DNA from 2 places in the Brevibacillus sp. AG162 genome. Region 2 is predicted to be linked to the other one. Evidence: predicted binding sites of a transcription regulator. Region 2 holds the regulator's gene; the other holds the start of a gene.
The links. The regulator CtsR, encoded in region 2, represses protease genes until heat stress. The targets are predictions, from matches to a motif close to ATGGTCAATAAAGGTCAAACA.

Region 1: a site for CtsR is predicted at 1,561-1,581, ahead of clpP (ATP-dependent Clp endopeptidase proteolytic subunit ClpP). Genes of this name have one in related genera too.

Annotation. Positions count from the first base shown of each region.
Region 1 covers NZ_VFNO01000002.1:276,946-280,120, reverse strand. The annotation lists gene FB479_RS06165 (metallophosphoesterase family protein) at 1-56, shown strand, start outside; gene tig (trigger factor) at 182-1,474, shown strand; gene clpP (ATP-dependent Clp endopeptidase proteolytic subunit ClpP) at 1,607-2,188, shown strand; gene clpX (ATP-dependent protease ATP-binding subunit ClpX) at 2,209-3,175, shown strand, end outside.
Region 2 covers NZ_VFNO01000017.1:59,869-63,043, reverse strand. The annotation lists gene FB479_RS30110 (MGDG synthase family glycosyltransferase) at 1-778, shown strand, start outside; gene FB479_RS30105 (HAD hydrolase-like protein) at 808-1,494, shown strand; gene FB479_RS30100 (CtsR family transcriptional regulator) at 1,683-2,147, shown strand; gene mcsA (protein-arginine kinase activator protein McsA) at 2,164-2,682, shown strand; gene mcsB (protein-arginine kinase McsB) at 2,702-3,175, shown strand, end outside.

The sequences.
Region 1 (3,175 bases), on a different contig from region 2:
CGGTTCCACAATTGGGAGGGAACTATTCTGTTCGTCGCTGGGTGAGGTCTTCTTGAAAATTAAAAGATTTGTGCTATACTAGAATGGTTATAATGGCTAGAATATTATCATCCGAGCCTGCGAAGATACCATGGCGCGGCTGGCGATGTTCTGTTGATTTGATTTAGGAGGGGAAGTTTACGTGGCAGCAAATTGGGAAAAGGTAGAGAATAACCAGGGAGTCCTGACGGTTGAAGTAGATGCTACGCAAGTAGACGCAGCATTGGATCAAGCGTTTAAAAAAGTGGTTCAAAAAGTTCAAGTTCCAGGATTCCGTAAAGGAAAAGTACCACGCAAAATGTTCGAATCCCGTTTTGGTGTAGAATCTCTGTACCAAGACGCTCTTGACATTCTGCTTCCAACTGCATACGGACAAGCTGTTCGTGAAGCTGGTATCGAGCCAGTAGATCGTCCAGAGGTAGACGTAACGCAAATGGAACAAGGGAAAAACCTGATCTTCAAAGCGACTGTAACTGTGAAGCCTGAAGTGAAGCTGGGCGACTACAAAGGTCTGTCCATCGAAGAAAAAGACTTCTCTGTAACAGAAGAGAGCGTTGACGCTGAACTGAAGCGCATGCAAGAGCGTCATGCTGAGCTCGTAGCAGTAGAAGAGGGTGCCGCACAAACAGGCGATATCGCTGTAATCGATTTCGAAGGCTTCCAAGACGGAGTAGCTTTTGAAGGCGGTAAAGCGGAAGATTACTCTCTGGAACTGGGTTCCGGTACTTTCATCGCAGGGTTCGAAGAGCAACTGGCTGGCTTGAACATCGGCGAAGAAAAAGAAATTACCGTAACTTTCCCTGAAGAGTACCACTCTCCTAACCTCGCTGGTAAAGAAGCGGTATTCAAAGTGAAGCTGAACAGCCTGAAGCGCAAAAACCTGCCTGCTTTGGACGATGAGTTTGCCAAAGACGTGAGCGAGTTCGACACGCTGGAAGAGCTGAAAGCAGACACCAAGAAAAAACTCGAAGAAAAAACAGCGCAAGAAAAAGATCAATATGTTCGTGAGCAGCTCGTTCTGAAAGCAGCTGAAAACGCTGAGATCGACTTGCCAGCAGTAATGGTTGAGCATGAATTGGATCAAATGGTAAATGAATTTGGTCAACGTCTGCAATACCAAGGCATGACTCTGGAGCTGTACTACCAGTTCTCCGGCATGGATGAGAGCCAACTGCGTGATCAATTGCGTGCAGACGCAACATCCCGCGTTCGCACTTCCTTGACTTTGGAAGCAATCGGCAAAGCAGAAAACATCGAAGCAACAGAAGAAGACGTAAACGCAGAACTGGATAAACTGGCTGGCGTATACGGCCGCCCAGCAGATGAACTGCGCAAAATCTTCTCTGCACAAGATGGCATGGCTGCTCTGTACCGCGATGTGCAAACTCGCAAAACAGTAGATTTGCTGGTTGCAGAAAGCAAAGTAACAGCATAAGCTTAGAAGAACGCATGATTGGTCAGTGGGCAGGCTAACCCTGAGCACTGGCTGTCAAGACCACAAGGCACGAGTGTATCGTGCCTTGTTTTTCCACCATTGACTTTTTTCGGCAAAGGAGGAAAATACATAATGCTAATCCCTATGGTCATCGAGCAAACAAGCAGGGGCGAGCGCTCCTACGATATTTACTCGCGCCTCCTGAAAGACCGGATTATTCTCTTGGGCACCGAGATTGATGATGAAATCGCCAATCTGGTTGTGGCTCAGTTGCTTTTCTTGCAGGCAGAAGATCCGGACAAAGACATATCGCTATACATAAACTCTCCAGGTGGTTCTGTTACAGCAGGAATGGCCATCTATGACACCATGCAGTACATCAAACCGGATGTGTCCACGATTTGTGTGGGCATGGCTGCCAGCATGGGTGCATTTCTGTTGGCTGCTGGTGCAAAAGGCAAGCGCTTCGCTCTGCCAAATGCCGAAGTGATGATTCACCAACCGCTCGGTGGTGTGCGTGGGCAAGCAGAAGACATCCGCATTCATGCGGAATGGATTATGAAAACGAAGCGCCAGCTGAATGAGATTTTGTCTGAGCGGACAGGTCAGCCTTATGAACGCGTAGAGCAAGATACAGACCGCGACAATTTCATGAGCGCAGAAGAAGCAAAGGCCTACGGATTGATTGACTCTATTATCGAACGCAAAAACTGACCCGTTGTGAGGTGAAGCGCATGTTTAAGTTTAACGACGACAAAGGCCAACTGAAGTGTTCCTTCTGCGGCAAGTCCCAGGAACAGGTGCGCAAGCTGGTAGCTGGTCCTGGTGTTTACATTTGTGACGAATGTATCGAACTGTGCAATGAAATTGTACAGGAAGAGCTGGGCACTGAAGAAGAAATCGATATGAAAGAAATTCCAAAGCCAGTGGAAATTCGCAAAATCTTGGACGACTATGTCATCGGTCAAGATATGGCGAAAAAGTCCTTGTCTGTAGCGGTGTACAACCACTACAAACGGATTAATTCCGGGGCGAAGATCGAGGATGTGGAGTTGCAAAAATCCAACATCATGCTGATCGGTCCTACTGGTAGCGGGAAAACGTTGCTCGCGCAAACATTGGCGCGCATTCTGAATGTACCTTTCGCGATTGCGGACGCAACTTCTCTGACAGAAGCAGGCTATGTGGGCGAAGACGTTGAAAACATCTTGCTCAAGCTCATTCAGGCTGCTGACTATGATGTCGAGAAGGCTGAAAAAGGAATCATTTACATCGATGAGATTGATAAGGTAGCCCGCAAATCGGAAAACCCATCCATCACGCGTGATGTATCTGGCGAAGGCGTTCAGCAAGCGCTTTTGAAAATTTTGGAGGGTACCGTTGCGAGTGTTCCACCACAAGGCGGACGCAAGCATCCTCACCAAGAGTTCATCCAAATCGACACGTCGAACATTTTGTTCATCTGCGGCGGTGCATTTGATGGCGTCGAGCAGATTATCAAGCGTCGTCTGGGTAAAAAAGTCATCGGTTTCGGTGCAGACTTCGGCGATGGCGTAAAAGGCGATTTGAAAGCCGGAGAATACCTGAAATACATTTTGCCGGAAGATCTGCTGAAATTTGGTCTGATTCCGGAGTTCGTCGGTCGTTTGCCAGTGCTGGCTACCTTGGAGCCACTGGATGAGGAGACGCTCGTTCGTATCC
Region 2 (3,175 bases):
CTCCGTACTGAAAGGAAGAAACGATTGGAAGGAACCAATCTATACGATCATTACCGACTATACCATCCATCCTTCATGGATAAATCACCATATCAATTATTACTTCATCGGCCATGAACAACTGTATTATCTGTTGGACGTTTATCGACAGGACCATCAAAAATTCATTCCGATGGGCATTCCCATCATGAAAAAATTCAGTTTGCCATTGGAACCCGATTTGATTCGGCAAAAGCTTGGCCTCGCTCCTGAACAAAAGAGCATTATTCTGTCAGGGGGCGGATTGGGTCTCGGCTCGATGGAAAAGGTATTAGATGGGCTAGAAGAGATTAATATTCCTCTGAAAACCTTTGTGTTAACGGGGACAAACGACAAGCTGTACAATAAAGTTGTAAATCGTACGTATCGCCATGAAGTCGTTCCGCTAAAATTCATCAATAACTTCCACGAATACTTGGAAACGGCAGATTTAATTGTCACCAAATCAGGCGGACTCACATCAGCTGAAGTAATGAGTAAGCGGGTACCCATGATAATTTACAACCCTCTGCCTGGTCAGGAAGAGAGGAATAGCCACTTTTTGCTCAATAATGGATGTGCAGTACACGCAAATCTATCGGAGCAGTTGATTTACTTTATCGATGAACTATTGCATAGCCCGTCCAAGGTGGAATATATGCGTAGAATGGGACAGAAAATCTCGAAGCCGGATGCTGCACAACGAATTACCGAATTTATCTTGGATGATATGAATATGTTGCCAGGAGAAGTAGAATAGCTGCCTAGCCAGACAAAATGGAGGAACCTATGACTGTACCATTCGCCATATTATTTGATATGGATGGCACGTTGCTGCAAACAGAAAAGCTGTCGACCCCTGCATTTATTCGAACGTTTGACCAGCTTCGTCAAAAAGGGCTATGGCAAGGGGAAACCCCTGACGAACGTGAACTGATCAATGTACTGGGAATGACAATCGAGCAGATCTGGGACAAATTGTTGCCGGGCGCGAGTGAGGAAGCCATTCGCTCAGCAGACGACTTCTTGCTAGACAATGAAATCCAGTTACTCAAAGAACGAGTGACCGAGCTATATCCGGATGTAATATCAACCTTAGAAAAGCTGCATGAAAAAGGATTTGCTTTATTTGTAGCAAGCAATGGGCAGGGAGAGTACATCGATGCCATTTGTCAGGAATACGAGTTAAAGCCGCTGATGACTGATCTGTACTCAGCTGGCCGTTTCCGTACGCATTCCAAAAATGACCTGGTTGCCAAATTGTTGTCTGATTACAAAATCGGGCAGGCCATCATGGTAGGAGATCGTCACTCCGATGTGGAAGCAGGTAAGACAAACGGTTTATTTACCATTGGATGCGACTTTGGTTTTGCCAAACCGGGCGAGCTTGATGGGGCAGATGTCATCATCACCAGCTTCTCTCAGCTACTGAATCATTTGCCAGCAATCGACACCAATACACAAGAGCAAACATAAACCATTCCTCAGGGAGTGGTTTTTTTGTTGATCATGCCCAAGTTTCAAGCGACCCTCTTTTGCCCACACTAGAATGTGTAAGGGACACTTGCGGGCACGCACTAAACCCATTATAATTAACGTCAAAGATAGTCAAAGTCAATAGGTAACCTCATAAGAACAAACACAGAGGAATAGGAGGCGATGACTTGCGTAATATCTCGGACATCATTGAACATCACTTGAAAAGCATCATTACAAACAGTCCCAATGGATCGATCGAGATTCAGCGTAGTGAGCTTGCCGACCATTTTCAATGTGTGCCGTCTCAGATCAATTACGTCATCAATACGCGCTTTACCGTTCAAAAAGGTTACATCGTAGAGAGTAAGCGCGGGGGCGGCGGGTATATTCGCATCCGCAAGGTGCAGATTGTCAGCAAAGCACGCTTGCAGGAATTGTTAACAGAAGAACTGATTGGTGAGAGCATCAGTCAGAGCGTAGGAAATGCGATCGTAGAAAGACTATTGGAGGAAGGTTTAGTCAACATCAGAGAAGCCACCTTGATGAAAATCGCTACCTCGCGAAACGTATTGACCCTAGAAGCTGAATTGCGGGATCGTTTGCGGGCAAATATTTTAAAGCAGATGATCGCAGCAATCTTGTTGAAGTAAAAGGAGGTAGGATGTTATGAACTGTGAGGAATGCGGAAAACGACCGGCGACACTTCATTTGACGAAAATCGTCAATGGCGAAAAAACCGAATACCATATTTGCGAGCAGTGTGCTCATGAAAAAGGGGACGTCTTTACCGGCTTTCACAACTTCAGCATCAACAATCTCCTGTCAGGACTTTTAAAATTTGATCCCATGCAAAAGAATGGACGCGAAACGGCAACGAATAAGCCGCTTCAATGCGAAACATGTGGACTCACATATGCTCAATTCAGTAAAAGCGGCCGATTTGGCTGTAGTGATTGCTACACCTTTTTGGGTGATCGACTGGACCCACTTTTCCGCCGGATTCATGGAAACACACAGCATATTGGAAAAGTACCAGAGCGAACCGGTGGCAAACTGAAGATCCGCAAAGAGCTGGAGCAACTGAAGCAAGCGCTGCAAAGTCATGTCGCCAGTGAAGAGTTCGAGAAGGCAGCAGAGATGCGTGATCGAATTCGAGCGCTGGAACAAAAAATGGCCCAATCGTAGCAAGGGAGGTTAGCTGGTTATGTCCCAGAAGCAGTTTATGCAAAACCCGTGGAGCAATTGGATGAAAGGAGAAGGTCCTGATTCCGACATTGTCATAAGTACACGGCTGCGTATCGCCCGTAACCTGCGCCAGCACCCCTTTCCGTTATTGGCAACGGACTCGCAGGGCGAGGAAGTCGTCAGAAAGGTAACGGAAGTAAGCGATTCGGAGGCCATGCGCAAAAGGCATCAGCTTCAGGTCATCCATATGGACCAAATTAACCCGTTAGAAAAACGCGTGCTCGTTGAAAAGCATCTGATTAGCCCTCATCTGGCAGAGGAATCTCGCAAAGGTGCCGTATTGCTTCGTGAAGATGAGTCCGTCAGCATCATGGTTAATGAAGAAGACCACATTCGAATACAGGTACTATTACCCGGGTTTCGTTTGAACGAGGCATGGGAAATAGGTACGAAGATAGACGACATATTTGAGAAAAACTTGAACTACGCATTC